Regions from separate parts of the Paenibacillus sp. NPDC093718 genome, predicted to be linked through region 2. Evidence: riboswitches for the same ligand, from Rfam matches in the RefSeq annotation. Region 2 holds a riboswitch; the other holds the start of a gene.
The links. Region 2 has a riboswitch for cyclic di-AMP ahead of ACQKPA_RS31540 (C40 family peptidase). Riboswitches for the same ligand answer to the same signal wherever they lie in the genome.

Region 1: linked by a shared signal. The riboswitch ahead of ACQKPA_RS22080 (universal stress protein) and the one ahead of ACQKPA_RS31540 (C40 family peptidase) in region 2 are both predicted to bind cyclic di-AMP.

Annotation. Positions count from the first base shown of each region.
Region 1 covers NZ_JBNNUS010000007.1:307,332-312,462, forward strand. The annotation lists gene ACQKPA_RS22070 (cation:proton antiporter) at 84-1,328, shown strand; gene ACQKPA_RS22075 (TrkH family potassium uptake protein) at 1,450-2,814, opposite strand; cyclic di-AMP (ydaO/yuaA leader) riboswitch at 2,990-3,137, shown strand; gene ACQKPA_RS22080 (universal stress protein) at 3,248-3,931, shown strand; gene ACQKPA_RS22085 (TrkH family potassium uptake protein) at 4,063-5,131, shown strand, end outside.
Region 2 covers NZ_JBNNUS010000018.1:52,304-57,434, reverse strand. The annotation lists gene ACQKPA_RS31560 (4a-hydroxytetrahydrobiopterin dehydratase) at 1-292, shown strand, start outside; gene ACQKPA_RS31555 (c-type cytochrome) at 394-750, opposite strand; gene ACQKPA_RS31550 (GNAT family N-acetyltransferase) at 912-1,412, opposite strand; gene ACQKPA_RS31545 (C40 family peptidase) at 1,552-2,025, opposite strand; gene ACQKPA_RS31540 (C40 family peptidase) at 2,461-2,934, opposite strand; cyclic di-AMP (ydaO/yuaA leader) riboswitch at 2,938-3,077, opposite strand; gene ACQKPA_RS31535 (hypothetical protein) at 3,425-4,252, opposite strand; gene ACQKPA_RS31530 (M1 family metallopeptidase) at 4,264-5,131, opposite strand, start outside.

The sequences.
Region 1 (5,131 bases), on a different contig from region 2:
GTCCGGCATGTCAATATATTTGGTGTTAGGGGGTCTTTAGGTTACAATAAATGGGGATTTAATCCTTTGATGAGGGGTGCCGTATGCATCATTTTAATGAGGTTTTCGTTCAATTGCTGATTTTGCTTGCGATATCGATGGGTGTTATCGCGATAGCCAAAAAAATGAATCAGCCTTACTCTATTGCACTTGTTATTGTAGGCCTGCTGCTTGGTTTGATCCATGTGCCTGTGTTGGATGAAGCCGAATCGTTTATAACCCAATCGAATGTGTTTCAGGCGATCATTATCTCCCTGTTCCTGCCTATCCTTCTTGGAGATGCAACATTAAAGCTTCCGTTCTCGCATCTTCGTAAACAAGGAAAGCCGGTGATTGCCCTCGCGTTTGGCGGCACCTTGCTCTCTTTCCTTCTTATTGCTCTAGCCATGTATGGGTTTTTGGGATTGCCTCTTATTGTTGCATTTACCTTCGCAGCTTTGATGAGTGCCACGGATCCGATCAGTGTCATATCCATCTTCAAATCTCTAGGTGTACCGAAGAAAATTGTAACCATCATCGAAGGGGAGTCGCTGTTTAATGACGGAATAGCCGTTGTGTTATTTCAGATCTCCTCTGTTTATTTGCTCACGTACATGGAAATGGGTTGGGCGGGAATAGGCAGCGGTGTATTGCTCTTTTTGAAGTTTAGTATTGGCGGAATCGCTGTTGGAAGTGTATTAGGGTATTTGTTCTCACAGCTCATTCGCTTCTATGATGATTATCCGCTGGAAATAGCTTTCTCTATGCTCCTGTTCTTCGGAAGTTTCTTTATTGCCGAGCATTTCCATGTATCAGGCGTCATTGCCGTTGTCGTGGGCGGCTTGATTTTTGGCAGTTACGGAGCGCGCATCGGGATGTCGGATACAACCAAGATGAACATTAATTCGTTCTGGGACGTCATCACGTTAATCGCAAATTCATTGATTTTCTTAATGATCGGTCTAGAAATCAAGCATATTAACTTCGCGGATAAGTGGGCGTTAATCGGAGCAGCCATTCTTATCGTTCTAATCGGAAGAACATTGGCCGTCTACGTAAGCCTGTACTTCCTGAAATCCTTCCCTTCTTCATGGAAAGTGGTTTTGAATTGGGGAGGGTTAAAAGGCAGTTTGTCAATCGCTCTCGCCTTAAGCTTGCCCCCAACCTTCGACGGACGCGATGATATACTCGTACTCACCTTTAGCGTTGTCCTTTTCTCACTTCTCGTTCAGGGGTTAACCATCAAACCTTTGGTTAAGAAGTTTGGATTAGTCAGCCCCGTGAAGGAAAAAGACGGGGCAGATATGTAAGAACCCTCCGTATAAGCAAAACAGAACATAAAACGAGAATAAGGTTCAGCCCCGGAGTTCGAATTAAACTACTCCAGCTGAACCTTATTTTTTCGTATCCCGAATTGCGGATCGACCACTCTTAACCAATAAGCACTTTCTCTTCAGGCAACCGGTATTTTTGTTTGACTACTCTTTGCGACAGCGCGAAGGCCAGCGTTAAGGGGCCGAGTCTGCCGATGTACATGGTCAAAATGATGACTCCTTTACCAAAAGGAGACAGCTCAGGCGTCAATCCCATCGATAGGCCAACGGTGCCGAAGGCTGAGGTCACTTCGAACAGAACTTCCATAAAATCCTTTTGCAAGCTATGCTCGCTTATGGTTAACAAGAATGTAGCGACAATCACAACGCTCACTGAGATCACCATGACGGCTATGGATCGGAGGATAATCGATTGGGGGATGCGTCGATTTAACAACTGCACGTCCTGCTTCCCCTTAATAATACTAATCAATGTGAATAACAGTACGGCAAATGTATTGGTTTTGATCCCGCCTCCCGTGGATCCGGAGGAAGCACCGATAAACATGAGGAAAATCATGAAAAATTGAGAAGTCGTCATCATCGCGGCTATGTCGATGGTATTAAACCCGGCCGTACGAGTCACCACACCTTGAAAATAAGCCGCCCATACTCGCTCTCCCCAGCTCAAAGAGCCAAACGTATGGGAGTTGAACAACTCAATAATGAAAATAACGATAAACCCGGCTAAACAAAGAAATGCTGAGGTCGACAAAACGATTCTTGAATGAAGGGACAGCTTATTCCACCTTCTATGCTTCCATAAGTCCAGTACAACAGTAAATCCAAGCCCGCCAATGATAAAAAGCAGGGTGATGACGATGTTGACCAGCGGGTCCCCCACATACCGGCTCAAACTGTCTGACCAAAGACTGAAGCCAGCGTTATTAAATGATGAGATGGAGTGGAACACCCCATAATAAATAGCTTGCCCCAAGCCCAGTTCCTCCTCCCAACGAACAATTAACAAGGCTGCTCCGACGAACTCGATAATGAGCGCAATCAGAAAAATACCTAGCGATAGCCTCACTACGCCTTGCGTTGATAATGCGTTAGTGGATTCTTGGAGGAGCAGACGATTTTTCAGTCCGATTTTCTTTCCAAGCACAACGGCGATCAAAACTCCGAAGGTCATGAAACCAAGACCTCCGACTTGAATCAGGCACATGATCATGATTTGACCAAAAAGGGAAAAGTCGGTTCCTGTATCCACTACGGCCAATCCGGTTACGCACACTGCAGATGTTGAGGTGAACAAAGCGTTTAACCAACCTACACCTTCACCTGATGACGATGATATGGGCAAGGCTAACAAGATCGCGCCGATTACAATCGGTGCGGCGAAACCAAGAAGGATCAGACGTGAAGATGATAGCTTAAACTGTTTTAATGATTTTAGCGGCTCCGATTTGCCTTTAGCCATCCTATATTCCCCTTTCAGATACGACAGACCATGAAACCCGGTAGACTTCTTTGCGTAGTATATACCATAGTAAAGCATAGGTTCTGCTGCAATCCAAGGATATGATGTTGTTTACTTATCGGTAACTGTTTACTTTCAGCATGTTTTAGCATAATATTTATTACGATAAATTTCATACGCATGAATGCTTAATCCTCTATGAGGAACGGGGGAACCAACAAAGCGACTAAGCTTTAGGGGTGAATTCTTTCTGGATAAGAAGGAACGGGAACTCTCAATCCCGAATCCGACAGCTAACCTCGTCAGCGTCTTGGGAAAGAACACTCTTACTACTTTGACTTGTCCATGATCCGTACAGCCAAGGCCTAGAAGCAGATTTTTCTCTGCCTCCAGGCCTTTTTTGTTAAAGCTGTTGTGCTTAGAAAAGAAAGGAATGATTTCTCTGCTTAATAATGAAAAGATACTGGTATGCGTGTATTACGGTCCAAACGGAGAACGTCTCATCCGCCGAGGCGGCGAATTAGCCAGACTTCTTCAGTGTCCCCTGTTTGTGTTGAGCGTTATACCCTTGCGTGAAGATGAGTTAGATCAGGCACAAGAAAGGTATATGGCTGAGTGGCAAATGAAATGCGACGAATATGGGGCAACCTTCATTGTCAAAACGAATGAAGATCGCAAGGCTTCAGAAATCATAGCGGAAACCGCCAAGAATCATCAAATTACCCAGCTAATTATCGGACAATCCGGTCAAACGCGATGGCAAGAAATTACGCGTGGCTCGTTTGTCAACGAACTCCTAAACCAGATAGGCGAAACGGATTTGCACATTGTAGCGGTTCAAAGGATGGATGATCCAATAGCTGACACCCATGAACGGGGAATTCGAGTCACTGTGTTCAAAGAGGGTTCTCATTATCTGCTTGGCAATAAGGAATCCGGGGGCGATCCAATAGCCGATGGTCTATTTTTCAAAGAACTAAATACCGATTTCGACACCGGCTTGCTGAAAATAAAAACCGATCATGACATCCAATACTTGAAAATAAGTCACGGAAAAGTGGTAGACCCGTCTTTTTTCCAAAACAGAGAAATGTATGAGAAACACAGCGATCAATAAAGGATGGAGTGGAACTTGTGCGTAAACCATACATGAATTCGAACAACCGAAATACACAACATTCCGCTCCTGACACAATGGAGTTGTTTATCAACAAGCTCAAAAAAAATATGAGTCCCCCTCAACTCGTCATGCTTGTCTTTTTCACTTTAATAATAATCGGGACCACATTGCTCGCGCTTCCCTACTCTTCCTCCACCGGGAGGTCAATTGGTCTGCTGGATGCCTTATTTACAGCCACCTCCGCAATATGCGTAAACGGACTGGTTGTCTTGGATACCGGTAGTGTTTTTTCGACTTTTGGACAAGTCATTATTATGATGTTGATCCAAATTGGCGGGCTCGGCTTTATGACCTTTGGCGTCATGGTCGCCATTGTTCTGGGGAAGAGAATTGGGTTGAAGCAACGACTCATTATACAGCAAACCACCCATTCGACCTCGGCACAAGGTTTGGTTAAATTGTCAATGTATATGGTGCTCATTGCATTCGCGTTTGAAGCATTAGCTACGATTGTCCTGACGCTCCGCTGGCAACAGGACTTCGGGTGGGGACAGGCAGCTTATTACGCCCTTTTCCATTCCGTTTCGGCATTCAACAATGCCGGATTCGCCCTGTGGTCTGACAGCCTTTCCCCCTTTGTCGGCGATCCGATCGTCAATATTACGATTGTCTTGTTATTCATCATTGGAGGTCTAGGCTATATCGTCATTGTGGATGTATTCCAAAAACGTTCATGGAAGAAACTTTCGCTTCACTCCAAGGTTGTCTTAGTCGGGACAGGAACGCTGTCCCTGCTCGGTTTTCTATTTATATACTTTTTGGAGAGCTGGAATCCGTCAACCTTTGGCCAATTGAGCGAAAGCGAACAAGTGCTGGCTGCTTTTTTCCAAGGCATAACGCCTCGAAGCTCGGGGTTTAACACGATTGACATCGGTAGTATGCTGGCGGCTTCTCAGTTTTTCATTATTATTCTGATGTTCATCGGTGCTGCTTCCGGAGGAACAGGCGGCGGTATTAAGATCAATACGCTTGTTGTACTCATACTAGCTACGATCCAAACCTTTCGCGGGGGTGGTCAAATCCATGCCTTCAAGCGCAAAATAGCTGGAGAAACCGTCATGCGCGCCCTGGCCGTTGTCATGAGTTCTTTGGTGGTCGTGCTGGGAGTTTCCCTGTTGCTGACCATCTCTGAAGGAA
Region 2 (5,131 bases):
AGAGGCTCATCTGGAAAAGCTTGAGGGTTGGGAATTTGAACAAGGGAGATGGATTGTACGAAAGTATACCTTCTCCTCCTTCATGAAGGGAATCGCTTTTGTTGATGAAGTGGCAGCTATTTCGGAAGCTTTCGGACATCACCCCTACATCACCATAGATTATAAAGTCGTTACACTTCGTCTCACTTCTTGGGACGACGGTGGCATTACGGCTGTGGATATTAAGGAAGCGCAGCAGTTTAACGAAGCCTATGAGAAGAGTCGTTCGAAGGATGGCAAGGCGGCACAATAGAAGGGAAGACCATTAATCCCTTCAGAGGCCCCGAATATGTAAAAAACACGCTTGCACCGGGAACAACTCCAGGTGCAAGCGTGTTTTGCGTTTAAGCTGATTTATTTTTTCTCAGCAAGGTACAGCGCGATGTTTGCGATTTCATCAGGTTTAAGTTGGTCTTTAAAGGAAGGCATTCCCTTACGACCTTTGGTTACAACGTTGAAAATCGCGTCCGCATCCATGTGTCCGCCTACTTGATTCAAAGCCGGCCCAGCGCCGCCTTGAAGTTGGTCGCCGTGACAGCTAATGCAGCTTGCTTTCAGTGTGGCTTCCGCTGCGGCTGCATCGAGAGTCACTTCCGGCATGGTCGGCTTCTCTTCCTGAGCTACCTGTTCCTTACCTGGGAGCGTAAACATCAGCGCGATAGCCAACGCACATGCGACGAAGAACAATCCGCTCATGATCCATTTTTGCATCGTCATATCGTCCCTTCTATGTATACTGCACTTTTGCACTTGTCTCCATTATAAACCAACATCCATAGACAGCATAGCCAGTTGTGACAAAAAAAGCAACTATACGGCGTAGCTTCATAAAAAGTACACAAAATTGTGCTTTTTCATATAGACAAAGATTACTATTCCTCATTTGCCGGGGGCTCATACACCATACAGTGGAAAAGGGCGTTGCCCGTTGGCGTAAGCCGCTCATACGTATCGGTGATGTGAAAGCCTGCCCTTTGATAAGCGCGGATTGCTCGCTCATTCCAGGTCATTACCTCAAGGTCAATTTCGTCGGCAGGCCGCCTCCGTTTGGCTTCCTGGACAATCGACTGCATAAATCGTTTACCCATTCCACGCCCGCACCAATCAGGCCGCATGCCAAGTCCAATTCGTGTAACCTCATGCATCGGAAACAGCTGGGCAAATCCCCAGAGGGCCTCCCGCTCATCCAGAACCGAGATGTACTGTCCCAGGCGAATGTCCGGATCGCCAAACTCCACCTCAAGCCCTTTCATCTGCTCCCAGGGAAGAAAGCCATAGATATTATAGGGAGGAGGGTAGGCCCAAGCGCATATTTCTTTGGCGTGCTCTTCACGCATGACTACGGCGTGAAATGTAATCGGTGTGGCATCCATTTGCGAAGTCCTCCTATCGTCTGCATAAATAATAACCATATTACGAACATCCAAGTCGCATCAAAAAAGCCCGCAAAAGAGAGGTAAGGGCTCCTTTAACGGGCAAGCAGTATGTATAGGGAAGAATAGCCTCTATAGCTTAGGATGATTCACCGACCGACTCTTCATACTTATCATCACTCATGATACGCTTTGCACCCACGTATCGCTGATCGTAGTAATCCTCTGCCAGGCGGTTGATAACCACGCCGCGGTTGGAGGAAGCATGGGCGAATTTGCCATCACCGACATAAATGCCGACGTGGGAGATGCCCTGGCCCGATGTGTTAAAGAACACCAAATCGCCAGCGCGCAGCTCCTTACGGGACACGCTTGTCCCCATGTCGAATTGAGAGCCGGATTGATGCGGGAGCTTCAGACCGAGTTTAGCATAAACATACATGGTGAAGCCGGAACAGTCAAATCCGCTCGTGGTTGTACCGCCGTAGCTGTATCTTGTACCTAGAACTTTATCGATTTCCTGATCCAGCGCACGATCAGCAAACACGCTGCCAACGCCCAAAGTGAACAGCAGCGTGATACTTAGGGCTGCTGTCGATAATGTTTTCTTCAGCATGGTAAGCTCCTTTTTCGTTTGCCGCGAGGCATAGCAATCTATATATTAAAGCACTTACATTAATGACAAAGTTGTTACTGCGTCCATTCTAGCAGACAGCAAGCGAGATTGGCAATTATTTCTTGATGGATTTCGCTATTTTTCAATAGCATTAGCTGTCGAAGCAATAAAAAAATCAATATTTTTCCAAAATGGGTGTTTAATGAAGGGAGAGAAGGGTATATAAAGGATAGAAGATGTGAAGACATGGCAAAGTGAAGTGAACTTGTATAATAAATTTCATTTTTTTTCGAAAAGCGGGAACTTTTTCGTTGTCCTGAACGTTATAAAGGTATAGAGAGAATAAACAAAAGAAAAAGCCGCTGGATGAGATCGGCACAATCTCATAAACCCAGGGCTTTCTTGTAAGAGTAAATCAATTAAGTTCCAACATTAATTGTAGTTTACAGCTACGGATTTGTACGTATTCTGACTCATAATTCTCTTAGCGCCTACATATCGGTTGGCGTAATAGCTCTGGCTCAGCGGACTAATAATGACACCACGCGAAGATGAAGAATGAGCGAATTTGCCGCTCCCGACATAAATACCCACATGAGATACACCTCTACCGGATGTGTTGAAGAACACGAGATCGCCAGCTTTCAGGTTGCTCTTGGATACGGCCGTACCTACTTTGTATTGAGCTGCAGACGTACGGGGCAGGCTAAGGCCAAGCTTCTTGTAAACATAGCTGGTGAATCCGGAGCAGTCAAAACCATTCGTTGTAGTTCCACCTGTTTTGTAAGAGACACCAATGGCTGGTTTGATTGCAGTATTTAATTTGGAATCGGCGAAAGCGCTTCCGGTCCCTAATGTGAGTGCGAGTGCGAGGCCTAGAGAAACAGCCGTTAACTTCTTTTTCAAAACAAAAGCCCCTTCCATTGCCTGCGAGGTTAGCTTAAGGGTTCGGTTGAAGGTCCCCTATGATCCCTCTCTTGCGAGATCAATTCACCCAAAACGGATCCCCCGCTTCCCATATCGTTATGGGAATTCGGCTCCTTAAAATGTTGATGAACCCATTCATTGACGTTTGACGTTCCAACATAGTTAGCGAATTACATCGTTCCAATAAAAAGTTACAGTAAAGATGACAAAGTTGTTACTAACATATTCGTTATTTTAGCAGAGTATTAACAATTTGGCAAACGAGGAAAGATTATTTTTAAACAAAAAAACCTGTCCCCCTCTTGGGGAAACAGGTTTTTTTGTAATTTGGCGTTCAGAAATTTGTAATATGGAGGATAAAAGAACTCTTATTCTCTGTAAAATCAAGCCCGGGATAGAAACGTGTCGCTTCCGATTACAGCTTATTCGCGAGCATGTTTCATTATTTTAGGGTGACGAATTGTAACCATTAAGGATGCTGTGAGGAGGAATCTCTCCACAAATGATATTGAGCGGACATTGCCCAAATTTGGAAAAGTCCATTCAGGAAATAAGAGGCTTGCTGAATAATTAAGCCGATCAACCCGGCCCAGAAGAGCGAGGCCGAGCTCAGGAGCAGCAGAATGACACAGGCGGATCCACTGATGGTGATGGATAACAGCATTGCCATGCCCAAGCGGCGGAAGAGCGCATGGATCGAGCTGATCATGCTGGAATCGCCTGTACGGCCAAATTGCATATAGAGTAATAACAAGCGGATCAGATAGGCGTACAAGAACCAGCCAGCTGCATAGGGCAGTGCATGAAGCAGCAGAACAGGCTCCTGAATTCCATTCAGCAGAATCGGGAGGATTTTGGGCAGAATCCAGTAACCGGGCGCGAGGGTGAGAATAAGCTCAACCAGATAGAATAGCGTTACGGGTTTCCACAGTTTCCGCATGCCAGTGAAGAAGAATAAACCGCGCTCGCCCTTGGCTTCCTGGTGAAGGTTGTAGAAGATGCCAGCCCGAATGAGCGGGGTGAGGCTCATCCGGATCAGGAGCAAACCGGCCAGAAGCCATCCGTAGGTGTGTACTGTGCTGCTCAAGGATAAGCTCATCTCGCCCTCGTAGAAGAATAAAAGACGGCTGAGCTCGTTAGGGGCGGAATCCGGATATCGCATCAGCAGGGGGACGACTGCCGATTTTACGAGACGGTACAGGCAATATCCCCACAGCAAACGATATAAGAAGAGCAGGATCGAGACGTATAGCTGGTCTTTAACACTGGTCCACCCTTGGCCTGCGTAACTTTTCATGTGCTCCCCCCTCACCATGACAGGCTGCCGAACAGCGTCTCCACAAGCTTGGTAATACTGAGATTCCAGCGTGTAACCACCGTCGGATCCATTCCTGCCTTCATATAGTTATTAATGTGTTTGTTCTCTAGGACGATGGAGTACTTCGGATCAACCATGGCCCAGGCGAGCGGAGAGCTGTACTCCAGGGTGTAAGCAACTTTGCCGTCTTTGCCGCTCCAGGTTCGTTCCACCGTTTTGCCGTCCTCAAAGGCGAACACGATCGGCACATCGCTGATATCCCCGTCCTTGCTCGTAATCTGGACCGTGGACTCATATCGAGGATTTTCAGCCGTGCCTTTATTTTTGGTTTTGATCACGTCGATGGCGACATCCGCCATCTGGCTTCCATATACATATTGGTCAAAATACGACTGCCAGGACGTTTTGCTTACTTGCTCGACGACTTTCTGAAAGTCAGATGTGGTTGGATGCTTGAACCGGTATTTTTGGGCATAGGTGTGCATAATCTTGCCCATCATCTGTGGACCGACCTGCCGTTCGATGCCTTGCAGCACCAGCTTGCCCCTCGTATAAACATTCAGTGCATAGTTTTCGTGAGAACTGTATTTCCAGGATTCCATCTTCAGCGGTGCAGGGGAAGAAATGGATGCTCCCTGAGCCGCCGTATTGGAGGTAATACCGTATTCTTTTTCCATGACTCGTTCTTCTGCATAGGTTGCAAAGGCCTCGTCCAGCCAGGCTTCCTCAAATTCGTTACTTGCGATCATTCCGTAAAAATATTGATGGGCGATCTCATGAATGACGGTCCGTTCGAGCTCATAACCCGGCGAATCGTTCTTGGCACCGAAGGCCGTGACCAGCGTCGGGTATTCCATA